One region of the Kitasatospora sp. NPDC048298 genome, then DNA from elsewhere that is predicted to be linked to it. Evidence: riboswitches for the same ligand, from Rfam matches in the RefSeq annotation. Region 1 holds a riboswitch; the other holds the start of a gene.

Region 1 (14,837 bases):
CGGGTTCCTCGCCGTTCGGCAGTGTGGTCTCGGTGAACAGTCCGCCGATGCCGGTCAGCACCCCTCGTGCGAGGTAGACGGCGGCCAGCGCGACGAGGCCGACGGGAAGGGTGAGGACGATCGACGCGAGGTAGTAGCGCCCGTTCTCCGTCAGCCCGCCCAGGACGGCCAGCCCGCCGACCAAGGCCACGTAGCCGCCTGCCACCCATCCGGAAACACCCGTCGGCATCCGTTCCCCCTGTCCTGTGGTCCGGCGGCGGATCCGTCGGGCCGTCGTGGTTCTGCCCCGCCGGAGGGGAGGCGACCCGTGGTCGGCTCCCCTCCGGCGCCGTGCGGTCAGCTGCCGTAGCGCAGCGAGACGGTGTCGCCGAGGTGGACCGTGGTGGCCCGGGTGGCGCCGGTCACGGCGCCGCCGTCCAGGCTGACCTGCCAGGTGGACGAGCCGCTGTTGGCCGTGCCGTTGAGCGCGGTGACGGTGCCGCCGCCGGTGGACGGCGTGACGGAGGTGACGCAGCCGCCCGGGGTGGCGCTGCCTGCCGCGTCGAGGACGTCACCGAGGGTCGCGGTGGTGCCGGTCGGGGTGAGGGTGACGGCGCAGACCTTGGGCGTGCCGGTGCCGTCGTCGACGACCAGGGCGAGCCTGGCGGCGGTGCCGGCGGTGAAGCCGGTGGTGGCGGCCCAGGTGGGTTCGCCCGCGATGGTCGGGGCCGGCGGCGTGGCGGTGAACCCGGCCCCGGCGACGGCGCGCAGCCCGTCCACGGAGGCGTAGGGGGACGGGGTGGTGTCGGTGGGCAGGTACTTGAAGCCGCCGCCGGGCTTGAACTGCTGGGCGATGAGGAAGTCGACCGGGGTCTTGCCGGTGCCGCTGGTGAAGTCGGCGCCCTGGGGGTTGATGCCGCAGGCGTTGAGGCCGGACACGGCCCAGCCGTTGGAGTCGGTGTTCACGCCGAACATGGCGTTGAACGCCCCGGACGAGGCGAGCTTGCCCTTGAGGAAGTTCTTGGCGGCGACGATCGCGGGATCGGTGTTGGGCACGCCGCCGGCGCACAGCGAGGCCATCGCGGCACCGGTCATGTCGATGTCGCTGCCCTGGGCGAGCGCGGTCGGGTCGCCCGCGGCCTTGCTGTAGTTCCAGCCGCCGTCGTTGTGCTGGTTGGCGCGCACGGCGGTGACGGAGGCGTTCAGCAGGGCCTGCGGGGCGCGCTGGGCGCCGGCCTGGGTCTTCGCCCCGGCCAGGGCGAGCAGGCCGAAGACGGTGCCGTTGAAGTTGGCGGACGGGCCGTAGTAGCCGGGCTCGGCGCTCTGCCAGTAGGCGACCGCGTCGGCGATCAGGTTGCGGCCGGGGCCGACCCGGGCCGGGTCGATGCCGGCCGCGTAGGAGTTGAGGATGCCGCGCTCGTAGTCGGTGACCACCGGCGAGCCGCCGGGCCAGCCGGCGGCGGCGAGCTGGTTGCGGTACACCAGGCGGGCGTTCTTGGTGGTGTCACCGCCGGGGGTGACGTCCGCCGCGGCGGTGCCGGCGGCCGCCAGCGCGCTGAAGGCCCACTCGTTGGAGAGCCCGCCGGTGGCGTAGCTGCCGTCGGCGGCCTGGAGGGACTTCAGGTAGGTGACGCCGGTGCTCTTGGAGGTGGCTATCTGGGCCGGGGTGGCCGTCGCGTGGGCGGGGACGGCGGTCAGCAGCAGGGCTCCGGCCGTCAGGGCGACGGTGGCCGCGGAGGCGGCACGGGCCGTGGTGGTCCGCTTCGGGGTGGGGAGGGGCACGGGTCAGGCTCCTTGGGGTGGCGGGCGCCGACCCTGCCCCGGAGGCCCGGCGTCCGTTCGGGAGCGCGCGACTGCCGGAGCGGTCGCCGCCCGGATCGCGTGGGCCGGCATTCGCCGTGGTGCGCGGCCGGGCGGGCATTCGGGCTCGGGACGGCTCGACCGCCACCCCACACCGCTGCGCGTCAGCCCCGGAGTCGCACCGGGTTCCCCCACTCGGCCACCGCGGACGCTACCGCACGGCGGACCGGCCGACGAGGTGGTGTGACCTACCTGACGACCCGTTGACTCGCCGTCGGACGCCGTGGTCTGATGAATCGGTTTTTCGCCCTCGGCATTCAGGGGAAGCCGGTCCAACTCCGGCGCTGACCCGCAACCGTAGACCCACCACCGGTGGGTGAGCCGGAATGCCTGGACCGGGGGTCTGTTCACACAGCACTTGCGTCGTCGCGGACTACGACGCAGCTCTTGACGGCCCCGTGTTCACGTCCACGGGCGGCCGTAGGCTGCGCCGTGGTCTCCCGCGTCGACCGACCGGGGAGTCGTCGTGAGGGTCAGCAGCAGTCGCGCACGTCACAGAAACCGGGACCTCGGGTCCCTGGTGGTCGCAGGCACCGTCGCGGCCGCCGCCTGCGGCACGGTCCTGCTCGGGCTCCCGGGCACCGCCGCCGCCGACCCGGTCGAGCAGTGCACGGCGACGACCGGCGCGATCGTCGCCGTGGACTTCACGCACTGGGGCGGCGGTGTCGTCCGGGGCTGCGACGCCCACCCCACGACCGGGATGAACCTGCTGCACAGCGCGGGCTTCACCACCGCCGGGACCGAGCACGACGGGCCCGCCTTCATCTGCCGGCTCGGCACCGGAACCTTCAACGGCGGCGTCCAGTACCCGACGCCCGCCGAGGAGCCCTGCGTCAACACCCCGCAGGCCACCGCCTACTGGTCGTACTGGATCGCCGAACCCGGCCAACAGACCTGGTCCTACAGCCGGTTCGGCGCCGGGACGCAGCAGCCCAAGCCCGGCGAGGTCGAGGCCTGGGTGTACGGCGGCACCGACATCGGCGGCACCAGCGGGGCGCCGAGCTTCACCCCGGACTCCGTGCGGGCCAAGAACGGCGGCCCCTCGCCCTCCACCTCGCCCTCGGCGACCCCGACCCCGACCGCCACCCCGACCGGGCCCTCCGCCACCGGTGACCCGGCGGCCGCCGCCGCGTGGCTGGCCGGTCAGCTCGTCGGCGGCGACCACATGGAGAACTGGGCCGCCCCCGGGCCGGACTACCCCCGGACCGCCCTCACCGCCGTCGCGCTCGCCGCCTCCGGCAGCCAGGACCCGGCCCTGCGCAAGGTACTCGCCTTCCTCACCGCCCGCACCGACGCGTTCCTGTACCCCGACGGCCCGAGCGCCCAGCCCGACACCAGGGCCGCCGCGCTGCTGGCCCTCGTGGCCGAGAGCACCGGCGGCGACCCCCGCTCCTTCGGCGGCCGGGACCTGATCGCCGCGCTCACCGACCACGTCTGCACCGCGGCCGGCGAGAACGGCAGGTGCACCGCCGCCGGCGACTTCCTCGGCGCGGCCTCGCCCTGGGTCCAGTCCCTCGGCGTCATCGCCCTCCAGCGCGCCGGCGTCACGCCGCCCGCCGCGGCACTGGCCCGCTTCACCGCCCTCCAGTGCGCCGACGGCGGAATCGCCGGATCGATGATCGTCGCCGGTGAGCACTGCGAATCCGACCCGCTCACCACCGCCATGGCCGTCCTCGCCCTGCGCACGGCCCCCGGGTACGAGGCGGCCGCGCGGAAGGCCGCCGACCAGCTCGCGGCGAGCCAGCAGCCCGACGGCTCCCTCCTCCCGTACGCCGGCGCCCCCGGCGACACCCTCAGCACCGCGAGCGCCGCCCAGGCGTTCAAGGCCACCGGCCAGGGCGCCCACCGGGCCACCGCCACCGCCTGGCTCGCCGCCCTTCAGAACAAGGACGGCGGCTTCGGCCCCGACGCCTCCACCACCGACCCCGACGCCGCCGCCACCGAGCAGGCGATCCTGGCCCTGACCGGCACCGACCTCACCAGCGTCCGGCACAACCCCGACGGCACCGGCACGACGCCGACCCCGCCCGCCGGACGGAAGCCCGACGCCGCCAGGGGCAGCGCCTACCTCACCGATCCGGCCCGGCTGATCGACGGCCACTACTACGAGGGCTTCCCGGCCTTCGCCGACTTCGGCCTCACCATCGACGGCGCCTACGCCCTCGCCGCCACCGGCACCGACGACGCCGCGCTGCGCGGGATCGTCGACTTCCTGGACCAGCAGGGCAAGGACGCGAGCGAGCGCACCGTCAACACCTGGACGGGCATCGGCACCGAGTACGCCGGCGGCGGCTCGATCGGCAAGGAGGCGCTGCTCGCCGAGGTGGTCGGACGCGACCCGCGCGCCTTCGGCGGCCACGACCTGATCGCCGCCCTCGCCGCCCTGGTGTGCACGAAGGCCGATCCGAGCACCGGCTGCGACGCCCCGGGCAACTACGGCTACGCGACGTCGGTGTTCTCCCAGGCCCTCGGAATCATGGCCCAGCTCCGGGCGGGGGACGCCGCCAACGCCGCCCCCGCCATCGCCTACCTGAAGGGCCTCCAGCACCAGGACGGCTCCTGGCCGAGCCTGATCCCCGCCACCGGCGACTCCGACGTGGACAGCACGGCGATGGCCGTCATGGCCCTCGCCCTCGTCCCCGGCGACGACGCCGCAGCCCGGGCCGTCGACCAGGGGCTCGGCTGGCTCGCCGCCCAGCAGCTGCCCGACGGCGGCTTCCCCGGTGCGGCCGGCCACTCGACCAACTCGGCGGCCCTCGCCGTCCAGGGCATGACGCTGCGCAAGGCCGCCTACGAGGGCCAGATCGCCAAGGCGCTCGATTTCCTGGCCGGCCAGCAGAACAGCGACGGCGGGTTCAACGTCGCCTCCGCCGGGCAGCCGGGCTCGGACGTCCGCGCCTCGACGCAGGTGCTGGGCGGTGCCACCGGGATCTCCTTCGGCACGCTGGCCCGCAGCCTCCAGGGCACGCCGACACCCACGCCCACGCCGACCGGGACGGGCACCCCGACCGGGACGCCGACCGGCACTCCCCCGGCGACGCCCACCGGCACGGCGAGCCCGACCGGTCCCGCCACGACGACCACGCCGGCCGTGGCCGTGGACGGCGGCTCCCAGGCCGGGAGCGGCTCCGGCGGCCTGGCCCGTACCGGCACCCAGGCGCTGGCGCTGACGGCGGGTGCCGGCGCGCTGACCGCGCTCGGCGCCGCGGCCGTCCTGATCGCCCGTCGCCGTACCGCGGCCGCCCCGGGGCGGCACCGGTGAGCCGGGCACTCGGCGGGCGCCTCGCGCGACTCTCCGGGGCGGCGGCCCTGACCTTCGCCCTCGCGTGCGGCGGCGTCGCCGCGGGCACGGCCCCGGCGTCCGCGACATCGCTGCCGATCGACCAGTGCACCACCACCTCCGGCGTGGTGCTCGCCGTGGACTTCGGCAAGTGGGGCGGTCCGCTGCTGCGGTCCTGCGGAACCACCCCGACCACCGGCTACACCCTGCTCAACCAGGGCGGTTGGAAGACCACCGGGACCGGGCACGACGGTCCGGCGTTCATCTGCCGGATCGGCTACAGCGGCTTCCAGGGCGGCAAGCAGTACCCGACCCCGGACCAGGAGAAGTGTGTCCTGACGCCCCCGGCAACCGCCTACTGGTCGTACTGGCACGCCGACCCCGGGCAGAACACGTGGTCCTACAGCCAGCTCGGCGCGATGCTCTACCAGCCGAAGCCCGGCAGCGTCGACCTGTGGATCTTCGGCGGCACCAACATCGAGGGCACCGAAGGCCGCCCGACCTTCTCACCGGACAGTGTCCGGGCCCACAACACCACCCCGGGCGGTTCGGGTACCGACCCTCAGCCGCCCCAGCCGCCGGCCGGGGGCTCCTCGGGCGGCACGAACGGCGGCACGAACGGCGGCTCCGGCGGCTCCGGCGGCGGGACATCGGGCGGCGCCGGTTCCTCCGGCGGCTCGGGCACCTCCGCGGGATCCGGTTCCTCCGGCGGGAGCGCCAACGGTGCGTCCGGCGGCGTGAAGCAGCCGCCCGCGGGCGGCGCCGCGGGCGGTCGCCCCGCGCCAGGGAGCCCGTCGGCCGAGGCCCCCGCACCGTCCGCCGCGGACCCGGGCGGCGTTCCCACCGAGCCGACCGCCCCCGCCGAGACGCCCGCCGCCCAGCCGACCGACACGCCGTCGGCGACCGCCACCGACACCGCCGTCGCGGCCACCGGGGCCCCGACCTCCACGAACGCGGCCGGTCCCGCCGTGGTGGACGCCGCCCCGGCGGCCGACGCACCGCACAAGACCGGGTCGATGCTCCCCGCCCTGATCGGCGCCGTCCTCCTCGCGGTGGTCGGCGTGGCCACCCTGGTCGCCGCGCGGCAGCGGCGCCGACGGGCCGAGTGATCCGGTGACCATGCTCGACAAGCACGATTCCCCACGGCACGGCACCACCGCGCGCGCCGCGGGGGGCCGGCGCGTCCCACGGAACCTGCACCCGCTGGCCTGGTGGGCCTGGGCGCTGGCCCTGGCGACGGCCGCCAGCCGCACCACCAACCCGCTGCTGCTCCTGCTCGTCCTCGCCGTGCTCGGCTACGTGGTCACCGCCCGCCGCAGCGAGGCCCCGTGGGCACGCGGATTCGGCTACTACCTGTGGGTGGCGCTGACCGTGGTCGCGATCCGGGTGCTCTTCCGGTGCGTCTTCGCCACCGGCATCACCCCGAACGACCACCTGCTCTTCTCCCTGCCGCACATCCCCACCCCCGACTGGTACGCGGGGATCCGGATCGGCGGACCGGTCTCCCTGGAGGCGACGCTCTCCGCGGCCTTCGACGGCCTGCGGCTGGCCTGCCTGATCTGCTGCATCGGCGCCGCCAACACCCTCGCCAACCCCAAGCGGGCCCTGCGGGTGCTGCCCGGCGCGCTGTACGAGCTGGGCGTCGCCGTGACGGTGTCGCTCAGCGTCGCGCCCCAGCTGGTGCAGAGCGTCCAACGCGTCGCCCGGGCACGGCGGTTGCGCGCCGGTCGGCGCAAGGGCGTCCGGGCGCTGCGCAGCATCGTGGTGCCGGTCCTGGAGGACGCGCTGGAGCGCTCGCTGCACCTGGCCGCCGCGATGGACTCCCGCGGCTACGGACGCTCCGGCACGGCCTCCCGGCGCTCCCGCCGGCTCACCGGCGCGCTGATGCTGCTCGGCATGTGCGGCCTGTGCGCCGGGGTGTACGGGCTCCTCGACGGCACGGCTCCCGCCGCACTCGGACTGCCGGCCTTCCTCGCGGGCGCCGTGCTCTGCGTGGCGGGCCTGCTGCTCGGCGGCCGGCGGGTGCGGCGCACCACCTACCGCCCGGACCGCTGGCGGGCCGCCGAATGGGCGGTCGCCGGCTGCGGGGTGACCGCCGCCGTCCTGCTGTTCGCCACCGTCGGCTACGACGCCACCGACCTCAACCCCTCCCTCTACCCGCTGACCTGGCCTGCGCTGCCGCTCGTCCCGGTGCTGGCCCTGCTGCTGGCGGGCGCTGCCGGGATCGTCTCGCCGCCGCCCGGCCGTACGCCGGTGGCCGCCGGCGCACCCCGCGGGGCCGGCGACACACGCACCGACCGCACACGTACCGACCGCACGACCTCCGAGGTGAGCACGTGATCCGATTCGACCAGGTCAGTGTGGTGTACGACGGCGAGGGCACGCCCGTCCTGCGCGACGTCGACCTGCACGTCCCGGAGGGCGAGCTCTGCCTGGTGGTCGGCCGCACCGGCGCCGGCAAGTCCACCCTGCTCAGCGCCGTCAACGGCCTGGTGCCGCACTTCACCGGCGGCACCCTCCGCGGCCGGGTCACCGTGGACGGCCGCGACACGGCCCACCACCCGCCGCGCGAACTCGCCGACGTGGTCGGTGTGGTGGGCCAGGATCCGCTGGCCGGCTTCACCACCGACACGGTGGAGGAGGAACTGGCCTACGTCATGGAGCAGTTGGCGATCCCGCCGGACGTCATGCGCAAGCGCGTCGAGGAGACCCTCGACCTGCTCGGCCTGGCCGACCTGCGCCACCGCGCCCTGCACGAGCTCTCCGGCGGGCAGCAGCAGCGCGTCGCCATCGGCTCCGTGCTCACCGCCCACCCGCGCGTCCTGGTCCTCGACGAACCGACCTCCGCGCTCGACCCGACCGCCGCCGAGGAGGTGCTGGCCGCGATCACCCGGCTGGTGCACGACCTCGGCGTGACCGTCCTGCTGGCCGAACACCGCCTGGAGCGGGTCGTCCAGTACGCCGACCGGGTCGCCTACCTGCCCGGCGACGGGACGGTCGTGCACGGGCCCCCGGCGGAGGTCTTCCGGCACACCGCGATCGCGCCGCCCGTCGTCGACCTCGGCCGCCTGGCCGGCTGGCGGCCGCTGCCGCTGTCCGTCCGGGACGCCCGCCGCGCCGCCGGGCCGCTGCGCGAACGGCTCACGAACGTGCCGGTTCCCCCGCCGCGCCGGGCAGCGGTGGCGGGGGAACCGGTGCTGGACGCCCGGGGCGTGGTCGTCCGGTACGGGCCGGTGGCCGCCGTCCGCGACGTCGACCTGGTGCTGCGCACGGGCGAGGTCACCGCGCTGATGGGCCGCAACGGCTCCGGCAAGTCCTCGCTGCTGTGGGCCCTGCAGGGCTCCGGACCCCGGCAGGGCGGCAGCGTGAAGATCACCGGCGCCGAAGGAGGGAAGGCCGAGGACCCCAAGCGCCTTCCCGCGGCCAGGGCCCGGCAGTTGGTCGGGCTCGTCCCGCAGACCCCCACCGACCTGCTCTACCTGGAGACGGTCGCCCAGGAGCTCGCCCAGAGCGACCAGGAGGCCGACCGCGCGGACGGGCCGACCGCACGGCGGATCCTGGACCGGCTGGCCCCCGGGATCCCGGACGACACCCACCCCCGGGACCTCTCCGAAGGCCAGAAACTGGCCCTCGTCCTGGCCATCCAACTGGCCGCCGCACCAACGGTCGTACTGCTGGACGAGCCCACCCGCGGGCTCGACTACCAGGCCAAGAAGGCGCTCACCGGCATCGTCGACGCCCTCGCCGCCGAAGGCCGTACCGTCGTGGTCTCCACCCACGACGTCGAGTTCGTCGCCTCCGCCGCCGACCGGGTGGTCGTGATGGCCGAGGGCGAGATCGTCGCCGACGGCCCGACCGCCGAGGTCATCGTCGCCTCGCCCACCTTCGCCCCGCAGACCGCCAAGATCCTCGCCCCGCTGCCCTACCTGACCACCCGGCAGGTCGCCGAGGCCCTCGAACCGGCGGAGGCCACCCGGTGACCGCCGTCCGGATCCCCGGCCGGGCCCGCGTCGTCGTCGCCCTGGCCGCCTTCATCGGCCTGGTCGCCTTCACCTGGCCCTTCGTCGTCGCCCCCGGCACGTTCGGCTCCAACTACGCCCCGCCACTGATCTTCGGCGCCCTGCTCGTCCTGGTCCTCGCCGTCGTCATCGCCGAGATCTCCGCCGGCGGCATCGACGCCAAGGCCCTCGCCATGCTCGGCGTCCTCTCCGCCGTCAACGCCGGACTCCGCCCCCTCGGCGCCGGAACCGCCGGGGTGGAGACCGTCTTCTTCATCCTCGTCCTGGCCGGCCGGATCTTCGGCCCCGGCTTCGGATTCACCCTCGGCTGCACCTCGCTCTTCGCCTCCGCCCTGCTCACCGGCGGCGTCGGCCCCTGGATGCCGTACCAGATGTTCGGCTGCGCCTTCGTCGGCATGCTCGCCGGACTGCTGCCGAAGGCCCGGCCCCGTCTGGAGGTGCCGATGCTGGCCGCCTACGGCGCGTTCTCCGGCTACCTGTTCGGCTTCCTGCTCAACCTCTCCTTCTGGCCGTTCGCCACCGACCCGAACAGCTCCATCGCCTACCTGCCGGGCCTGCCCTTCACCGAACAGTGGCACCGCTACCTGCTCTTCGACCTCGCCACCTCGCTCGGCTGGGACACCGGCCGCGCCGTCACCACCTTCACCGCCGTCCTCGTCGTCGGGCCGGCCGTCCTCACCGTCTTCCGCCGCGCCGCCCGCCGCGCCAACTTCGAGCCCACGGTGCGCTTCGAGGCAGCGGACGCGCCCGGAGCACCGACGGACCCGGGAACCGCCGCACGGCCCGCCGACGCGGCGTCCACCTGAACCGAGAGGTCAGCACGTGACCAAGCGCGAGAAGCCCCGCACGGCGACGGTGGACGGCGTCGACGTCATCCTCCTCACCCCCGGCCAGCATGCCGGACTGGAGTCGGCCCGCCGCCAGCTGGGCGGAGCACAGGCACACGTCGCGAGACTCCGGCTCGACCTGCGACGCAGTCAGGAACTGCTGGGCGAGGTCGAGCGGGTGCTGGCGCACCTGCCCGTCGGCCAGGTCGAACCGGCGGGCGGCCCCCTGGCCGAAGGACGCGGGATCGCCGACCTGCTCGCGGACATCCGCGCGCTCCTGCCGCACACTCCGGCCTCCGAGAAGAGGCCCTGACGGCTGCCGTGGCGGGCGCCGCTGCGGGTGACGGTCGGGTTCGACGGCTCCACCCTGCTACGGCCGGGGGCTGGCCTCCTCGAAGGCCACTGCCGCACCAGCGCGGACACCGTGGAGGACATGGACCAGGACCTCGGCGCGGCGGACGACCCTTGGGCCGGGACGGTTGAAGCAGGACGGGCATTCGAGGACCCATACCCGGCCGTTGCGGACCGCGGGGAGTATTCGAGCCTGCCCGCAGGACGGCCGGTGATCCAGCATGCCAATCTGTGGAATCCGTACACGCCCGGCCTGTGGATCCGCGGATTCCGCGGACCGCTAGGATCCGCACGAGCCCGCCGGTCGGTGATCACCGGAGGCCCCGGGAGGGCCGGAGGGACCGCATCCCCGACGTTCCGAGGTGAGGACAACGGAAAGCTTCGTGCCGGACGCCCGGCGACCCGTGGTCCTGCGACGTGCCCGGTCGGAGGACGGATCGTGCCGCCACCAGCTGGTGTGGAAGGCCGGCCCGGGCTGGCGGATGGTCAGCAGCGCGGTCCTGGGCGGCGGGATCGGCGAGCGCGGCTGGGTGCTGAACGCCCAGGTCCGGGCGGGCTACGACCGGATGGACCCCGACCGGCATCTGGCGGAACTCGCGGAGGCCGAAGGCCTGCGCGGGCCCGGCGTCGGGCTGATGACCGCGGCGGAGGTCGACGACTCCACCTGGGCCGAGGACAACGGTGCCGTCGCCCTGGTGACGACCGGCATCGGTGTCCCGACCTGGGCCGCCGCCTCCCCCACCGCCGCCCCGGTCCCCGCCGTCCCGGCGCCCGCCCGGTACGTTCCCGGCACGATCAACATCCTCGCGGTCGTTCCGGCGCCGGTGTCCGATGCGGGCCTGGTGAACCTGCTGGCGACCGCCACCGAGGCCAAGGTGCAGGCTCTCCTGGACGCCGGCTACGCCTGTTCGGGCACGCCGTCCGACGCGGTGTGCGTGGCGGTCCGGGCACCGGACGCGCGTGGGGAGGTCGATCCGTTCGGCGGCCCGCGGTCGCTCTGGGGCGCCCGGCTGGCCCGGGCGGTGCACCGCGCTGTCCTCGACGGGGCGGAACGCGATCGCGGCCGACGGGCGCGCGGACCCGCTGCACCTCACCAGGGTCCACGGCCGGAGTGCTGCCGCGGGAACGTCCGGCCGGCCCGGTACGTCACCGGGTGAGTGGTTCGAGGGCGGCCGGGTCCCAGGACGACGCCGTCTCGACGAGTCGGACCGACAGCACAAGGCCTCGCCGGTGCCCGGCCTTCCGCGACAGGGGCCGGGCACCGGCGAGGCGCGCGCCCTTCGCTACACCGCTCGGTGCGAGTGGAACCCGCGTCCGCTCTTGCGGCCGAGCAGCCCGGCCTCGACCATCCGGGAGAGCAGCGGCGGCGGGGCGTACAGCGGCTCCTTGTACTCGTCGTACATCGAGCGGGCGATCGCCTCGACGGTGTCCAGGCCGATCAGGTCGGCGAGCCGGAGCGGCCCCATGGGGTGGGCGCAGCCGTGGACCATGCCCGCGTCGATGTCCTCGGGGCTGGCGTGGCCTGCCTCGGCCATCCGGATCGCGGACAGCAGGTACGGCACCAGCAGGGCGTTGACGACGAAGCCGGCCCGGTCCCGGGACCGGATGACGTGCTTGCCGAGCACCTCGGCCGCGAAGGTCTCCACCCGGTCGAGGACGGCCCGTGCCGTGTGCAGGGAGGAGACCAGCTCGACCAGCGGCATCACCGGGGCCGGGTTGAAGAAGTGCAGGCCCAGCACGTGGGAGGCCCGGCCGGTGGTGATGCCCAGGCGGGTGACGGGGATGGCCGAGGTGTTGGTGGCCAGGACTGCGTCCTCGGCGAACAACACCTTGTCCAGGGTGCCGAGGACCTCCCTCTTGACTCCCTCGTCCTCGACGACGGCCTCGACGACGAGCTGACGGTCGGCCAGCGCCTCCAGGTCGTCGGCGAACAGCAGGTGGGCCCAGGCGTCGGTGCGCTGCTCCTCGCTGATCCGGCCCCGGTCGACGGCGCGGTGCAGGGAGCGGTCGATCCGGCTGCGGGCGGCCCTCAGTGCGGTCGCCCCGTTCTCGCAGACGATGGTGTCCAGGCCGGCACGGGCGAAGACCTCGGCGATGCCGGAGCCCATCTGCCCGGCGCCGACGACGGCCACACGGCGGATGTCGTTCATGCGGTTGCCCCCTTCGGGGTGGATGCGGACGGGGGTGGGTCAGGCTGCCGGGGCGGTGGTGCGCACCAGGTGGCGGGCGTAGGCCTCGGTGGTGAGGAATGCGGGCAGGTCGGCGCCGAGGGCGGTGTCCTCCAGGACGCGCACCGCGTCGTCCACCAGCGCCGGGTCGGCGCCCTCGGCGAGCAGCGTGGCGCGTTCCCGGTCGATGTGCCGGCGCACCAGGTCGGGGGTGGCGAGCGAGCCACCGGTGAGGCGGGTGCAGTGGTGCTGCCACTGCCAGAGCTGGCAGCGGGCGATCTCGGCGGTGGCGACGTCCTCCATCAGCCCGAAGACGGCGACCGCGCCGGCACCGCCCAGCCAGGCCGTCAGGTAGCGCAGGGCGACCGCGACGTTGGCGCGCACGCCCTGCTCGGTGGGCAGGCCGGTCGAGAGCCGCTGGACGCCCAGCAGGTCGGCGGCGGTGACCTCGACGTCCTCGCGGGTGCGGTCGAGCTGGTTCGGGTGCTCTCCGAGGACGGAGTCGAAGGCGGTGCGGCAGGTGGCCACCAGGCCGGGGTGGGCGACCCAGGAGCCGTCGAAGCCGTCACCGGCCTCCCGCTCCTTGTCGGCGCGGACCTTGGTCGACGCGACGGCGTTGGCCTCCGGGTCACGCTGCGGGATCGCGGCGGCCATGCCCCCGATGGCGTGGGCGCCGCGCCGGTGGCAGGTGCGCACCAGCAGATCGGTGTAGGCGCGCAGGAACGGCTGGGTCATGGTCAGGGAGGCCCGGTCGGGCAGGACGTACCGGGGGCCGTGCTGGGCGAAGTTCTTGATCAGGCTGAACAGGTAGTCCCAGCGGCCCGCGTTGAGGCCGGCGGCGTGCTCGCGCAGCTCGTACAGGATCTCGTCCATCTCGAAGGCGGCGGTGATGGTCTCGATCAGGACGGTGGCACGGATCGTGCCGTGCTGGATACCGAGGTCGGCCTGGGCGAACGTGAAGACCTCGTTCCAGAGCCGGGCTTCGAGGTGGTTCTCCAGCTTGGGCAGGTAGAAGTACGGGCCTGAGCCGGCCGCGATCTGTGGTCGGCCGCAGTGGAAGAGGTAGAGGCCGAAGTCGACCAGGGCTCCGACGGTGGGACGGCCGTCGATCAGCAGGTGCCGTTCGTCCAGGTGCCAGCCGCGGGGGCGGACGACGATGGTGGCCGGGTCGTTCCCGATGTAGTACCGCTTGCCCTCCGGGGTGGTGTCGTCGATCTGCCGCTCGATCGCGTCGACCAGGTTGAGCTGCCCGGTGACGAGGTTGTGCCAGGTCGGGGCGGTGGCGTCCTCGAAGTCCGCCAGCCAGACCTTCGCGCCGGAGTTCAGGGCGTTGACGGTCATCCGGCGCTCGGGCGGGCCGGTGATCTCCACCCGACGGTCGTGCAGGCCGGGACCGGCACCGGCCACCCGCCAGGTGGGGTCCTCGCGGATGGTGCGGGTCTCCGGGAGGAAGTCCAGCGTGCCGCCGGCGGCCAGCGCGGAGGCACGACGGCCGCGTTCGGCGAGCAGCTCGGTGCGGCGGTCCGCGAACCGGTCGTGCAGACGGGTGAGGAAGGCGAGCGCCTCGGGGGTGAGGATCTCGTCGAAGCGGTCCTCGTGTGCGCCGAGGATCTCGATGCGGCTGGGCTGGCTCATCCGGCTCTCCATGGGGCGGGCGGAAGGCGCCCTGGGCCTCGTCCCTCAACGAGGCCCAGGGCGGCGGGGTGGACGGCGGCTCGTCCCCAACGAGGCCGCCAGGGTGGCTCGGTAGCGGTTCAGGTCTCCCCGGGTCGCTCAGTGGAACTGCTCGGCCTCGGTGGAGCCGGTGAGCGCCAGCGTCTCGGCGTTCGGGTTGAGCGCGGTGGAGACGAGGTCGAAGTACCCGGTGCCGACCTCGCGCTGGTGCTTCACGGCGGTGTAGCCGTCCGGCACCGCGGCGAACTCGGCCTCCTGGAGGTCGACGTAGGCCGTCATGCCGTGCTCGGCGTAGCCGCGGGCGAGCTGGAACATCGAGTGGTTGAGCGCGTGGAATCCGGCCAGCGTGATGAACTGGAAGCGATAGCCCATGGCGCCCAACTCGCGCTGGAACTTGGCGATCTGGTCGTCGTCCAGGGCGGCCTTCCAGTTGAAGGACGGCGAGCAGTTGTAGGCGAGCATCTTGTCCGGGTGCTCGACCTTGATCGCCTCCGCGAACTCACGGGCCTGGGCGAGGTCCGGGGTGCCGGTCTCCACCCAGAGCAGGTCGGCGTACGGGGCGAAGGCGAGGCCGCGCGAGATCACCGGGGCCATGCCGGGCTCGACCCGGTAGAAGCCCTCGGCGGTGCGCTCGCCGGTGCAGAAGCGGGCGTCGCGCTCGTCCACGTCGGTGGTCAGC
Region 2 (14,837 bases), on a different contig from region 1:
CTGGGGGTCGGCGGCGGGGAGAACGCCAACTGGTTCGTCAAGGACCTGCCGCTGTTCATCGCCTTCGGCGTGCTGGCCGCCTACACCTACTCCTCCGGCCTGCGCGCCCCGGCGCTGATCGCCTTCGTCAAGGACGCCCTGGTCTACATCGTGATCATCGTCGCGGTGATCTACATCCCGATCCGGCTCGGCGGCTACGGGCACATCTTCGAAGCCACCGCCCAGCACTTCAAGGAGGCCAAGGCCGGCTCGCTGACCATCCCCGAGAACAAGCAGTGGACGTACGCCACGCTCGCCCTCGGCTCGGCGATGGCGCTGTTCATGTACCCGCACTCGGTGACCGGCGTGCTGGCCTCCAAGTCCCGCAACACCGTGCGCCGCAACATGGCGATCATGCCCGCCTACTCGCTGATGCTGGGCCTGCTGGCGCTGCTCGGCTTCATGGCGGTCGCGGCGGGCGTCGGCAAGGGCGTCAAGGGCTACAACTCCCAGCTGTCGGTGCCCCAGCTGTTCGCGGACATGTTCCCGGACTGGTTCACCGGCGTGGCCTTCGCCGCGATCGGCATCGGCGCGCTGGTGCCGGCCGCCATCATGTCCATCGCGGCGGCCAACCTGTTCACCCGCAACGTCTACAAGGAGTGGCTCAAGCCCGCCGCCACCCCCGCCGACGAGACCCGGATCGCCAAGCTGGTCTCGCTGCTGGTGAAGGTCGGCGCGCTGGTCTTCGTGCTCGGCATGGACAAGCAGGCCGCGATCAACCTCCAGCTGCTGGGCGGCCTGTGGATCCTGCAGACCTTCGTGTCGATCGTCGGCGGCCTGTTCACCCGCTGGTTCCACCACTGGGCGCTGTTCGCCGGCTGGGCGGCCGGCATGGTGTACGGCACCTGGGAGGCGTACGGGATCTCCAGCAAGGCCACCAAGCACTTCGGCGGCAACTCGGCCGAGATCCCCGTCATCGGCGAGATCGGCTACATCGGCCTGACCGCCTTCGCGCTCAACCTGATCGTCTCGGTGGCGCTCACCCTGGTGCTGCGGGCGGCCAAGGCGCCGGAGCTCCCGGACGAGACCAAGCCGTCCGACTACAGCGCCGAAGCCGGCGACGAAGAGCCGAAGAACGCGCCGGAGCCCGTAGCGGCGCACTGATTGACGCGGTACGCGCCCTGTGATCGCGCCGCCTTCTCCGTGAACACTGGAGAAGGCGGCGCGATCATATGTATGAACAGGCGTGCACGCCGGGCACCACCAGACCGGACCGGCATCCGGCCGGGACCTGATCGACCACGGGGAGCTCGCGGCCATGGCAGAACTCGGCACCACCCTCAACGGCCAGCACCAGTCCACCCAGAGCCAGCACCACCACGCCACCACGCAGGGCCAGCACGGCACCGCCCCGGGCCAGCACGGCACCGGCCACGGCCCGCACGCCGGCGGTCACGGGCAGCACGCCGCCGCCCACCGCCCGCCGACGGCCGGCCGGCTGCCGTCCGTACTGATCGCCACCCGGCACGGGGAGTCCACCGCCAACGTCGAGTTCCAGCTCGCCGAGGCCGTCGGCGCCCTCAGCGTCCCGATCAGCTGCCGCGACGCCGACATCCCGCTGTCACTGAACGGCCGGCGGCAGGCCCAGGCGCTCGGCCACTGGTGGGCGGGCCTGCCCAGCGCCGACCGCCCGCGCAGCGTCTGGTGCTCGCCGTACGTGCGCACCGCCGAGACCGCCCGGATCGCGCTCGCCCAGGCCGCCGGGCTCGGCGCCGTCCCGGTCACCCTGGCCGTCCGCTACGACGAGCGGCTGCGCGACCGCGAACTCGGCGTCCTGGAGATGCTGCCCAAGGCCGCGATCGAGGCCAAGCACCCGGAGGAGGCGGCCCGGCGGCGCAAGATGGGCGAGCTGTACTACCGCCCGCCGGGCGGCGAGTCCTGGGCCGACGTCGCGCTGCGGGTGCGCAGCCTGCTGCGGGACCTCTGCGAGGAGGAGGCCGGACGGCCCGTCCTGCTGGTCGCCCACGACTGCACGGTGCTGATGCTCCGCTACGCGCTGGACCGGCTCACGGAGGACCAGCTCACCGCGCTCGGGCCGGTGCACAACTGCTCCACCAGCCTCTGGCGGGCCCAGGACGGGCGGCTGCGGCCGGACGGCTGGAACGGGGTCGGGCACCTGGCGTTCGGGGAGGACTGACGGCCGCCCTCCCCGGCGGGCCTCCCGGCCGCCCGCCCTGCCACCCGCCCTGCCGCCCACCGGGTCCGTTCGACCCCGCAGAACCGCCCCGCACCGGGCTCCGGCACACTGGCCCGATGGACTTCCTCATCCGCCAGGCCCTCCCCGAGGACCTCGCCGACGCCGGCCGGATCACCGTCGAGGCCTTCGTCGGCGACGGTTTCACCAACCCCACGGGCAGCTACGTCGAGCTGCTGCGCGACTCGGAGCGCCGGGCCCGGGAGGCCGAGCTGCTGGTCGCCGTCGACGCGGCCGGAGCCGGGGTCCTCGGCTGCGTGACCTTCGCCGTCGGCGGCACCGAGTGGGCGGACATCGCCACCCCGCGGGAGGGCGAGATCCGGATGCTCGCCACCGCCCCCGCCGCCCGCGGCCGCGGCGTCGGCGAGGCCCTGGTCCGCGCCGCCGTCACCCGCAGCCACGAACTCGGCCTGGCCGGCATGGCCTTCTCCACCCGCCCGGAGATGACCACCGCCCACCGCGTCTACGAGCGAATAGGCTTCCGCCGCACGCCCGAGCGGGACTGGGCCCCGTACCCGGGAATGGACCTGATGGTCTACACCATGGCGTTCTGACCCGGCCCCGAGACACCCTCCGGGATCACCGGCCGCGTTCCCGGCCGGTGACCGACGGACGATCAGCAGACGTCTTTTGATATAAACCACAGATCAAGACGTGCCCATGGACACGTCGCGACAGTCGACCGACCCCGGGGGAACAGACCACATGGACGACGGGCCCGGCATCGGCGCGCCCGCGAGCGGGCCCACGCTCCAGGACATGCGCAGGAGCAGGGGCGTCGAAGCCCCCGCCACCAGCCGCTACGCGATCCCCGCACCGATCCCGGAGCCCCGCGGACCGCTGCCGCCGTCCGTCCGTTTCAAGGCGGTGGACGGCCTGCGCGGCCTGGCCATCGCCTCGGTGCTGCTGTACCACACCAACTGGTTCCAGAACGGCCTGTTCGGCGTGGACGTCTTCTTCGTCCTCTCCGGCTTCCTGGTCACCCTGGTGCTGGTCCGCGAGCTGGACCGCACCGACGGCATCCGACTCGGCGTCTTCTACCGCCGCCGGGCCAAGCGGCTGCTGCCCGGCCTGTTCGCCACCATCATCCTGGTGGTGGGGCTGTCCGCCCTGGTCAGTCCGCTACGGGACGTCAGGGACCTCCGCCCGCAGGCCCTGGCCACGCTCGCCCAGATCGCCAACTGGGCCCAGCTGTCGCGCGGTGACGCCTACTGGCAGCACTTCGAGTCGATCGACCCGCTCGCGGCCATGTGGTCGCTCAGCATCACCGAGCAGTTCTACGCCCTCTGGCCGCTGCTGCTGCTCGCCGTCCACGGGATCTGCCGCCGCTCCGTGCGCGCGGCCGGCTTCGCCACCGCCGGACTGTTCGTCGCCGCCGCGCTGGTCGCCCCGCTGCTGTGGAACGGCCACAACAGCGACCGCCTCTACCTCGGCACCGAGACCCGCGCGGTCGGCTTCGCGGCCGGCGCCACCGCCGCCTTCGGGGTCTACCTGTGGCTGCGCCGCAAGGTGCGCGCCGGGGCCCCCGACGGCACCGGCGGGCCGCGCCCCCGCCTGCGCCTGCCGGCCGGCCCCGTGCTGCCCACCCTGGTCGGCACCGCGGCGCTCGGCGGCCTGGTGTGGGCCAGCCTCGCCGTCGGCACCTACCACGAACCGTGGCTCTACCAGGGCGGGCTGGCCGTCGTCGCGGCCCTCGCCGCCGTCCTCACCGTCTCGCTGTGCCAGGAGCGGGGACCGCTGGTGTGGCTGATGTCGCTGCCCCCGCTGCGGCTCACCGGCACCATCTCCTACAGCCTCTACCTGCTCCACCTGCCGGTGTACTGGCTGCTCCAGCACTACGTCGACGACATCTCGCCGAAGAAGCTGCTGGCCATCGGCGCACCCGTCTCCTGGGTCCTGGCCTGGCTGCTGCACACCGGCACCGAGAAGCTGCGGGTGCTGCGCTGGCGGGCCTTCCCGGCCGTCCCGCTGGTGGCCGTCACCGCCGCGGTGGCCACCACCGGCGCCTGGTACCTGCCCGCCTGGGTCACGCACGACATGAAGTCCGGGCCGAACGGCAAGCCGATGGTCCTGCTGCTCGGCGACTCCTTCTCCCAGGACCTCTCCACCGGCCTGTACCGGCACGGGGACCGCTACCGCGTCGTCGACGGCGGGATCAGCGGGTGCGGGGTGTTCGGCCCGGAGAAGGTGCGCACCACCTCCGGGGAGGAGTTCGAGACCAGCCAGGAGTGCCGCGACCGGAACGCCGCCTGGGACCGGCAGCTCGGCGCCGGGCCGCAGGCCGTGGTGGTCCACCTCGGCTGGGACGCCGCCGAGCAGTACCTCGACGGCAGCTGGCTCAACCCGTGCGACGAGGACTACCGGACCCGTTACGGCGTCCAGCTCTCCCAGGCCGTGGACCAGATCCGCCGCCGCGCGCAGGGCGCCCAGGTGCTGCTGATGAACGAGCGGGTCGAGAACGGCGCCATCAACAAGACCTGGGGCACCTGCTACAACCAGCAGGTCGGCGACTTCGTGAAGGCCTCCGGCGGCGCCGTCCGGCTGCTCGACCTCAACACCTTCTACTGCCCGTACGAGACCTGCGCCTGGAAGGACAAGGAGGGCCACCTGGTCTCCCCGGCCAACGACGGGGTGCACCTCACCCAGGCCGGCATGCGGTTCGTCACCCCGTGGCTGGAGAAGGAGATCGCGGGCGCGCTGGCCGGCGCGGCACCGGGTCAGCCCGCCGCGGCGCCGACCCCGACCCCCACCCCGACGCCGACGCCGACGGCCTCGACCACACCGGCCCCCACGCCGACGCCGACCCCGACCTCGTCCACCAAGCCGACGGCCGGCCACACCTCGGCGAAGCCCACCCGGACCCCGAGCGCCAAGACGACCGCGCCCCAGGGCTAGGGCGTTGCCCGCCGGGGCCCCGGCGGGCAACGCGCCTCAGGAGGGCGGCAGTTCGTAGGACTGCGCGAAGCAGGTGCGGATCGCCTGCTCGGACGCGGGGCGCCCGGCGAAGTCCATCCGCGGGGTGTCCTGGTTGGTCGGCAGGGTCGGGTCGATGCCGAAGTAGAGCGACCAGAAGTACACCCCGCCCAGCTTGCGCTCCTGCGCCACCTGGCAGACCGCGGTGAACCAGGCGGCCTGGACGGGCTCGTTCAGCTCCCGCTTGGTGTAGAAGTCCCCGGGCGTCTTGTAGGCGCCCTTCTGCGCCGGGATGCCCACCTCGGTGAGCTTGGTGGCCGGCTGCGGCCCCGCGCCCCGCTTGTCGAGCCAGCCGTTCCAGCTGGCCACCAGGTCGGCCACCGGGGCGTCGTCGCCCGCCGACTTGGCGGGGAAGTAGGCGTCCACGCCGGTCCCGTCGGCCGGCAGCGGGAGCGGCCCCTTGGACCAGTTGTCCCAGTTGGCGTCGTAGACGATCTGGCCGCGGAAGGCCTTCCTGGCCTGCTCGATCAGGCCGGCCCAGTGCGGGTCGTTCTCCAGCGAGTTGAACTCGGTGCCGACGGTGAACTCGGTCGCGGAGTGCTCCTGGGCGGTCTTCAGGTACGGCGTCAGGAAGGCGGCGTAGCTGGCGAACCAGGCGTCCTTGTCGGCGGGCGCGATGTTGCCGCGCCACACGCCGGTGGCGGAGTAGTCGAACACCTCCTCGTCCATGATCGGCCGCACCGTGGTGCGCAGGCCGGCCCGGTGGGCGGAGTCCAGCAGCAGGGCCAGCCGCTCCGGGCTCGGGGTGGTCGCCCGGGCGGCGACGGCGTTCGACTTGGGCCCGGTCGTGTAGTACGGGAAGGTCACCGACAGGGAGTTGGCGTTCAGCCCGACCACGTACTTGACGATGCGGTCGACCTTGCCCTGGACGAAGCTCTCCGGGTCCGCCGGGTCGTCCAGCCAGTACACCTGCACGCCCCACTCGGGGCTGCCCTTGGTCCACGGGCGGGCCACCTTGGGGCCGTCGTCCTCCACCTGCGGCGTGTCCTTGCCGAAGCCCCAGACCCGGCCCTGCTCGGTCGGGGCACCGGCCCAGTGCACCGTGGTGGGGCGGCGGTGGTCGAACTTGATCGGATGGTCCCCCCAGACCACCGGGACGCCCACGGTGAGGGCGACCACCACGGTCGGGAGGATGAAGATGACGGGGCGCTTCACGGTCGTGCTCTCCGATCAGGCCGGCTTGGCGATGACGACGAACTTGTTCTCCTCGCGCTTCAGGAACTTGATCAGTCCCCGAAGCCCGCCCCAGCCCTCCAGGAAGGAGAACAGCGGAATGGCCGCCACCACCACGATCGGCTCCCACCACTTGCGCCGGTGGTTGGCCGAGGCCACCACGTTGAGCCGCAGGCCCTCCCAGTACGTCCAGATGACGTACGCGAAGTTGATCGACCAGACCAGCACCACGGACTGGGTGACCGGCGAGGTGTTCCAGGTGCCGGTGAACCACGCCACCAGCAGCACCAGGCCGACGTGCTGCAGCGGGCCGAGCACCCAGCTGACCATGCCCATCCCGATGAACAGCCGGTACCGCAGCGGGATGGTCTTGTTGAAGCAGAGCGCGACCAGGCCCCAGGCCCAGCGCTCGCGCTGCTTGAGGAAGTCCCTGACGCCGGCCGGCGAGGCGCCGTAGCAGCGGCCGTTGAACCAGTCACTGCGGCCGGGGTAGCGCTGGCAGAAGTTGAGCGCCATCTGGGCGTCCTCGACGATGGTCTTCGGGCCGAAGTCCCAGCCGATGGTGGCCTCCACCGAGGAGCGCACGATCAGCAGTTCACCGTGCACGCCCGCGATCGGGGTGCCGGTGCCGGTCATCGCGCGGAAGCGGGCGATGTCGTCGGCGGGGCGGATCGCGTCGGCGAGCCAGGTGAAGGTGGAGACGGCGTTCTCGCGCGGGTACGTCAGGATGCCCTGCGCCATGTGCTTGGCGTCGTCCCCGGCCCGGCGCTGCCGGTTGACGAACTGCGCGACGGCGGCGGCGGTGTCCGGGCCGACGCCGGTGTCGTCGTCCATGTGCAGCACCCAGACGTCGTCCTCGGCCTCGCCCTCCTCGATCCGCAGCTCGTGCGAGTAGTGGTTGGCGCGGGCCTTGAACTTGGTGCCGTTGGGCGTCTCGTACGCCTTCGGCACGGTCACCACGCGGATCAGCGGGTGGCGCTCGGCCAGCTCGTCGATCTTCTCCGCGGCGGCGCAGCCCTCCTCGGTGAGGATGTCCACCCGCATCCACGGGAAGTACGGCGGCAGGTGCTCCACGTACGAGAGCACCGAGCGCTCCAGCGCGGGGTAGGTGTCGTGGCGGCCGATGGTCGGCACCAGCACGATCAGGAAGTCGTCCTCGACGGGCGCGGCCGGGGTCATCCGGCTGACCTGGCGCAGCCGGCGGCGGACCATCAGCACGCCCTGGAAGCCGATCAGCACACCGAAGACCGGCATGCCCCACAGGATGGTGATCGCCCAGCCGAGCGCGGTGGGGTTGGGCACGTACGCCCACAGCGAGAACGAGAAGATGATCACGAAGGAGACGTAGAACGGCGTCACCCGGGGCTTCCACGACATCTGTCGCTCGGCGAGCCGGGCGGCCTCGCGGGACGTGGTCAGCACCGTCCGCTCGGCGGTGGTCGATGACATGGCGGTAGCGCTTCCTCGTCTGGTGTCGTCCCGGCCCCGGGCGGGGAACGGGTCGTTCGTGAGCGTTCAGCCGCGGGGCGGTCGGCCCCCGCGGCGGTCGGCCCCGGGCGGTCAGCCCTGGGGTGGCCGGTCCGCCGGCGGCGGCACGGCCGGGCCGGGCGGCACCGGGCCGGGGGCCGGCGCGCCGGGCTGCGGCGGGGCGGCGGGCCACGGCTGGGCGACGGCCGGCGGGTACGCGCCCGGCTGGGCGGGCTGCTGCGGCGGGTACGGCGTCGGCTGGCCGGGCACCGGCTGCCCCCAACCGGGCTGGGGCTGCGGCTGTCCGGGCTGGAGCTGGTGCTGGGGCTGTCCGGGCAGCGGCTGGGGCCACGCGGGCTGAGGCTGGGACAGCGGCTGCGGCTGCGGCTGAAGCTGGGGCTGCGGCCAGGCGGCGGGCTGGGACCACGCGGGCTGCGGCTGCGCGGACGACAGCGGCGCCGGCGCCGGCTGCTCCCGCCAGACCGACCGGGCCAGCAGCACGATCAGCGCCGCGGTGACGGCCACCCCGAGCCCGAAGGTCGCGAGCTTGAGCCAGCCCTCGGTGGTGCCCGTGAACCACTCCCGCTGCGGCTTGTCCAGCAGCGCGCCCACCAGGCTGCGCACCCGGTTGTACCCCTCGACCAGCGCGACACCGGCCGCCACGCCGAGCGCCCAGTTGCGCCCGCGCAGCAGAAGGATGCCCGAAACCAGGTACAGCAGGCCGTAGTTGAGGCTTCCGGTCTCGGCGAACACCGAGGAGCCGCCGTAGTAGAAGATGCCCTTGAGGTAGGTGGCGACGCCGACCTGACCGAAGCAGTTGTACCCGGCCCAGCAGAGCAGCAGTACGCCCCAGCCGACGGCCACGCCTCCGGCCGCGCGCATCGGACCCGTCCGTGTCATCCCGTATCCCCCGCCCCCTCCGGGCCCGTCCCGGCCGTCGGCCCACCCTCGGCTTCGCCGCCACAGGATGCCACACGGCACAACCGCGCCGGAATTCCACCCGTAAGGCCGAGCCCCGCGGCACCACCCGCCGCACCGCGCCGGAGGTGGCGTCGGCTCAGCGCACGTGCAGGCCACCCCAGTCGACGTTCGCCCCGAACGGACCGGAGCCGCCGGTGAGCGCCAGCGGGCTGCGGTACGTGGCGGTGACGTCCGCGGCCGAGTTGCGCGGCTGGTCCGGGGTCAGGTTGTTCGCGGTGAGGGACTGCCCCCAGACCGTCCAGATCGTCCAGGGCGTGCGCCGCAGGGTCTCCGGCTGGCGGGAGTTGACCGGGACGGCGAAGGACTCGGCCAGCATCCGCGGCTTGCCGTAGGCGGACAGCCCGTCGTAGTACCGCTTGGTCCACACCTCACCGGTGCCGATCGGGTGCGCCGGGCTGCCGCTGTAGTCGTCCACGCCGACCACGTCGACGTACTGGCCGCCCGGGTAGTAGTCCCAGGGGTCCACGCCCGGGGCGCCGTCCCAGGACACCGGCGTCCAGACGAACAGCAGGTTGTGCAGCCCCCGGGTCTCCACCAGGTACCTGTAGGTGATCTTCCACAGCGCCTGGTAGTCGGCCGGCTTCTGGCCCGCCCACCAGAACCGGCGGGAGCAGTCCAGCACGTTCATCTCGTGGTACGGGCGCAGCAGCACCGGCACGTCGTGGGCGGCCAGGTACTCCAGGTGGTCGGCCAGGTAGGACAGGTCGGTGATCAGTGCCCGGTACTCGGGGGTGTCGTGGGCACTGTCCACGACCCGGCCGAACCAGTCGGGGTCCTTCGCCGCCGGCGAGTTCGAACAGAGCACCCGGTCGAAGGACTTGACGTCCGAACCGGGGTAGGGCTGGTGGAAGGACATGCCGACGATCCCGGCCGGGCCGCCGCCGTTGTCGGGCAGTTCGGTGCTGCTGCCGTCGCAGTTCTGCTGCACGCCCGCCGCGCCGTAGCCGCCGTCCTCGGCGCGCGGGTGGCCGTTCCAGACGGCGGAGAGCAGGTCGATGGCGTCGTCGGTGTACTGCCAGCCGGCCCGGCAGGTGGGCCAGCGGCCGGCCGAGTAGGAGCGGGGGTTGCCGACGCCCCAGCCGTTCTGGCCGTAGCCGGGGCCGAGGTCGGTCTCCACGAAGCCGGGCAGCTTGCCGGTGATGTCGGCGGCCTTCTTGTAGTAGTAGCCGACCTGCTTGGTGCCCCGGTAGTCCCCGTACTCGGGGTTGTTGCGCTCGTTGTGCGCCTCGACGTGCTGGCCGATCACCGTGCCGCCGCTCTGCCCGGTGCGGGCCTGGGACTCCAGGTCGGCGAGGAACTGCTGGACGGCGCGGGCGTTCGGCGAGGCCTGCGGATCCCGGGCGAGCAGGTCCCGGCCCACCTCCGGCGGCAGGGTGCGCCCGGGCAGGCCGACCGACACCGGGACGCGCGGGGGCTGTTCGCCGTCGGCCCGGCCGTCGTGGTCCAGCAGGAAGACCGCTCCCGCGGCGGCGACGATCCCGGCCGCGGCCAGGACGGCGGGCTTGCCGCGCAGGGCTCTGGGCATGGCCACGGACCGCTCCTCCGGTTGCTCGCCGGCGCCGCCCCCCACGGACGCAACCGGAAACGCGTACGACATGACTGTCCCGAGAGCCTGCCACACTCCCCCGGCCTGCGCGAACGGTCGGCCGGGGGCCGGGGTGTCACGGCGGATCAGCCCGCCGCGCCCGCCCGCGGGACGCCCCGGCGGATCAGCCCGCCGAGGCCGGAGCGGTGCCCTGGACGCCGGGCGCGGCCGAGGACGCGGCCTTGGCGCGCTTGAGCAACTGCCCCTTCACGTGCTCCGCGAACCCGGAGGCCGCCGCGGTCGCCGTGGCGTCCGGGGCGTTGCCGCCCTTCGCCGAGCCCTCGACCGTGAAGTAGCCGTACCGGCCCAGGCTGTTGTGGGTGCCGGTGCAGCCGGCACCGGCGCAGAAGGCCGGCGACCCGGCCGCCGGCGCGCCCTTGAGCTGCCCGGTGAAGTTCTTCAGCGCGGTCTCGGCCTGGAGCTTGCGGTCGAAGACCGCCACCCCGACGGTGACCGCGCTCTCACCGGAGACGTACGTCGCCCGGAGCACCTGCTGGCACCCCTGGTCGCCGAGCACCTTGCCCAGCCCGCCGGTCGTGGAGTTCCCGTCCCAGCAGGGCGAGTCCAGCGCCACGACGGTCCGGTTCCAGGTGGCGCCGTTGATCGTCACCTGGGGCGCGGAGAACAGCGCTCCCGCGTCCTGCGGCGCCGGGTCGGTGGCGGCCTCCCAGATCGGCTTGGACGGGTCCTCCGGCTGGCCGCCCGGCGTGCCGGACGTACTCGGAGACACGACCGGCTGGGTGCTCTTGGCGGCCGTCGGGGAGCCGTCGTCCTTCTTGCCGTTGAGGAGCACCACACCGCCGGCGGCCAGGCCGCCCACCACGGCGACCGCGGCCACCACGCCGATGACCCTCATCCGGCGACGGCGCTTGCCCTCGGCCTCGTTGCGGTCCGCCAGTGCGCCCCAGTCCGGCTCGGCCCGCTGCGGCGGGACCGGCTGCTGGGGCTGCTGCTGGAGGTGCCACTGGGGCTGCGGCTGGGGGGCCGGCTGGGGCTGCGGCGGCTGCTGCTGCGCCTGCGGCTGGGCGTGCGGCGGCTGCCCGACCGGCGGAGCCGGCTGCGGCGCGGGCGCGACCGGCTGCGGCACCGGCGGGATGGGCTGCGCGACCGGCTGCGCCGCCGGCACGACCGGCCCGTACGAGGCCGGCGGCGGCCCGAAACCCCCGCTCGGCGGCGGTACCGGACCAGGTACCACCGGCTGCTGACTCTGTGCGCCCCCCGGCCCGGCGGGAGGCGTTCCCTGCGGCCCCTGCCCAGGTACGCCAGTTCCGTCGCTCATGCGCCCAGATCGTAGGGCATCCTCGCGTCCGCCGATCCTCCCGGTGACCATTCCGTATCGAAACCAGGACGCCCCCGGCCCGGTTCCGGGGCCTCGGACAGCCATCCGGGGCCACGTTTCCGGTACCACCGGTCATCGCCCCGACACGCGGCGCCGTACTACATCTGGGGTCGCTTCAGGGAGACACCACTACATGTATGCTCGCTTCTGCTGTCGATGCAGGGGAACCCGGTGCGAATCCGGGACTGCCCCGCAGCGGTGTGCGGGCGGCTCCAGCAGCCGTACCCGCGAGTCCGATGACCTGCCGGCAGCGTGCGCCACGGCCCTCCCGCAGAGGCCGCGCCGGCACGAGCAGTACCCCTCCGGGCCTCGCGGGCGGGCCGGGGAGTCACCGTCGCGCGACGCCGTCTGCGTTCGTGCCGTGCTCCCCTGCCCCGATCGGCCCGGTGGCCCCCGATCACCGCCGCCGATCGCCGCCAGGAGAGAGCGCCTTGACCACCGCCGCCTCAGCCACCCTGCCCACCCAGGGCACCGGTACCGCCTTCACCGACCCGACGGTCTCCGACCCCGGCGGCGCCCTGCTGCGGCTGCTCACCGACCGCAGCACCGACCTCACCGAGGTCGACCCCGGCCATGTCGCCGCCGCCGCGCTGCGCGGCCGCCACGCCGGCTCGGACTTCGCCGAGCTGCGCGGGCTGGCCGTGGACGCCGCCGCATCGATGATCGCCGAGGACCCCCAGTACTCGAAGCTGGCCGCCCGCCTGCTCGCCCTGGAGATCGTCGACGAGGCGAACAGCCAGGGCTCGGTGTCCTTCTCCGCCTCGATCGCCGTCGGCCACACCGAGGGCCTGATCGGCGACACCACCGCGGACTTCGTCGCCAAGCACGCCACCGCCCTGGACGCGCTGATCGACACCACCGGTGACGACCGCTTCGAGTACTTCGGTCTGCGCACCGTGCAGTCCCGCTACCTGCTGCGCCACCCGATCACCCGCAAGGTGATCGAGACCCCGCAGCACTTCCTGCTCCGCGTCGCCTGTGGCCTGGCGGTCGGCGACAGCGAGCAGTCGGTGCGCGAGGTGGCCGAGCTGTACGGCCTGATGAGCCGCCTGGAGTACCTGACCTCCTCGCCGACGCTCTTCAACTCCGGCACCCGGCACCCGCAGATGTCGAGCTGCTACCTGCTCGACTCGCCGCTGGACAACCTGGACTCGATCTACAACCGCTACGCGCAGATCGCCCGCCTCTCCAAGCACGCCGGCGGCATCGGCCTGTCCTACTCGCGCATCCGCTCGCGTGGCAGCCTGATCCGCGGCACCAACGGCAAGTCCAACGGCATCGTGCCGTTCCTGCGCACCCTCGACTCCTCCGTCGCCGCCGTCAACCAGGGCGGCCGCCGCAAGGGCGCGGCCTGCGTCTACCTGGAGACCTGGCACGCCGACATCGAGGAGTTCCTGGAGCTCCGCGACAACACCGGCGAAGAGGCCCGCCGCACCCACAACCTCAACCTGGCGCACTGGATCCCGGACGAGTTCATGCGCCGGGTCAACGCCAACGAGGACTGGTCGCTGTTCTCCCCGGCCGACGTGCCGGAGCTGGTCGACCTGTGGGGCGCCGACTTCGACGAGGCCTACCGCAAGGCCGAGCAGGCCGGCAAGGCCGTCCGCACCATCCCGGCGCAGACCCTGTACGCCCGCATGATGCGCACCCTGGCGCAGACCGGCAACGGCTGGATGACCTTCAAGGACGCCTCCAACCGCGCCGCCAACCAGACCGCCCTGCCGGGCCGCACGGTGCACTCCTCCAACCTGTGCACCGAGATCCTGGAGGTCACGGACGACTCCGAGACCGCCGTCTGCAACCTGGGCTCGGTCAACCTGGGCGCCCACGTCGCCGCCGGCGCCTCGGCCGACGACCTGATCGGCGCGATGGACTGGCAGCGGCTGGACGCCACCGTGCGCACCGCCGTCACCTTCCTCGACCGCGTGGTGGACATCAACTTCTACCCGACCACCGAGGCCGGGACGTCCAACTCCCGCTGGCGCCCGGTCGGCCTCGGCGTGATGGGCCTCCAGGACGTCTTCTTCAAGCTGCGGATCGACTTCGACTCGGCCGAGGCCAAGACCCTCTCCACCCTCATCGCCGAGCGCATCATGCTCACCGCGTACGAGCGCTCCGCCGACCTGGCCGAGCAGCTCGGCCGCCACGAGGCGTACGGCGAGACCCGCGCCGCCCGCGGCGAGCTGCACATCGACCACTTCCCGACGGCCGCCCCGCAGTGGGCCGACCGCTGGACGGCGCTGCGCGCCCGGATCGCCGAGACCGGCCTGCGCAACTCGCTGCTGCTGGCCATCGCGCCGACCGCGACCATCGCCTCCATCGCCGGCGTGTACGAGTGCATCGAGCCGCAGGTGTCCAACCTGTTCAAGCGCGAGACGCTGTCCGGCGAGTTCCTCCAGGTCAACCCGTACCTGGTGCGCGAGCTCAAGGAGCTCGGCGTCTGGGACCAGCAGACCCGCGACGCCCTGCGCGACGCCAACGGGTCCGTCCAGGAGCTGAACTGGCTGCCGGCCGAGGTGCGGTCGCTGTACCGCACGGCCTGGGAGCTGCCGCAGCGCGCCCTGATCGACCTGGCCGCGGCCCGCATGCCGTACCTGGACCAGAGCCAGTCCCTGAACCTGTTCATGGCGGCGCCGACCATCGGCAAGCTCAGCTCGATGTACGCCTACGCGTGGAAGGTCGGTCTGAAGACCACCTACTACCTGCGTTCGCGCCCGGCCACCCGCATCGCCCAGGCCGCGTCCGGCACCGCCCGGGCCGCCGCGCCGGTGCCCGTGAACACCCCCTCCCTCACCCCGGAGCAGGAAGCCGCCATCGCCTGCTCCCTGGAGAACCCCGAGTCCTGCGAGGCCTGCCAGTGAGCACCCCTGAAGACCGCAAGATGCTGCTCGACCCCGGCTTCGAGCTGACCCTGCGCCCGATGCGCTACCCGTCGTTCTACGACCGGTACCGGGACGCCATCAAGAACACCTGGACGGTGGAGGAGGTGGACCTGCACTCCGACGTCGCCGACCTGGCGAAGCTCAACGAGGGCGAGCGCCACCTCATCGGGCGACTGGTCGCGTTCTTCGCGACGGGCGACTCGA

Evidence for each region. A riboswitch is a leader RNA that binds a small molecule or an ion and turns the genes downstream of it on or off. The one in region 1 is predicted to bind cobalamin.
Region 2: another riboswitch for cobalamin. It lies ahead of ACGF0D_RS02260 (ribonucleoside-diphosphate reductase subunit alpha); the one in region 1 lies ahead of ACGF0D_RS19960 (prenyltransferase/squalene oxidase repeat-containing protein).

What each region holds. Positions count from the first base shown of each region.
Region 1 is NZ_JBICYZ010000025.1:79,095-93,931, reverse strand. It holds gene ACGF0D_RS19970 (hypothetical protein) at 1-229, opposite strand, end outside; gene ACGF0D_RS19965 (hypothetical protein) at 337-1,698, opposite strand; cobalamin riboswitch at 1,895-1,971, opposite strand; cobalamin riboswitch at 2,062-2,192, shown strand; gene ACGF0D_RS19960 (prenyltransferase/squalene oxidase repeat-containing protein) at 2,360-5,101, shown strand; gene ACGF0D_RS19955 (hypothetical protein) at 5,149-6,228, shown strand; gene ACGF0D_RS19950 (CbiQ family ECF transporter T component) at 6,239-7,459, shown strand; gene ACGF0D_RS19945 (ABC transporter ATP-binding protein) at 7,456-9,099, shown strand; gene ACGF0D_RS19940 (ECF transporter S component) at 9,096-9,944, shown strand; gene ACGF0D_RS19935 (hypothetical protein) at 9,961-10,278, shown strand; gene ACGF0D_RS19930 (adenosylcobinamide amidohydrolase) at 10,721-11,473, shown strand; gene ACGF0D_RS19925 (3-hydroxybutyryl-CoA dehydrogenase) at 11,600-12,466, opposite strand; gene aceB (malate synthase A) at 12,506-14,119, opposite strand; gene aceA (isocitrate lyase) at 14,258-14,837, opposite strand, start outside.
Region 2 is NZ_JBICYZ010000002.1:233,251-248,087, forward strand. It holds gene mctP (monocarboxylate uptake permease MctP) at 1-1,143, shown strand, start outside; gene ACGF0D_RS02220 (histidine phosphatase family protein) at 1,298-2,176, shown strand; gene ACGF0D_RS02225 (GNAT family N-acetyltransferase) at 2,293-2,787, shown strand; gene ACGF0D_RS02230 (acyltransferase family protein) at 2,939-5,128, shown strand; gene ACGF0D_RS02235 (glycoside hydrolase family 113) at 5,165-6,361, opposite strand; gene ACGF0D_RS02240 (glycosyltransferase family 2 protein) at 6,377-7,828, opposite strand; gene ACGF0D_RS02245 (hypothetical protein) at 7,940-8,728, opposite strand; gene ACGF0D_RS02250 (glycoside hydrolase family 26 protein) at 8,904-10,352, opposite strand; gene ACGF0D_RS02255 (hypothetical protein) at 10,537-11,538, opposite strand; cobalamin riboswitch at 11,872-12,015, shown strand; gene ACGF0D_RS02260 (ribonucleoside-diphosphate reductase subunit alpha) at 12,207-14,612, shown strand; gene ACGF0D_RS02265 (ribonucleotide-diphosphate reductase subunit beta) at 14,633-14,837, shown strand, end outside.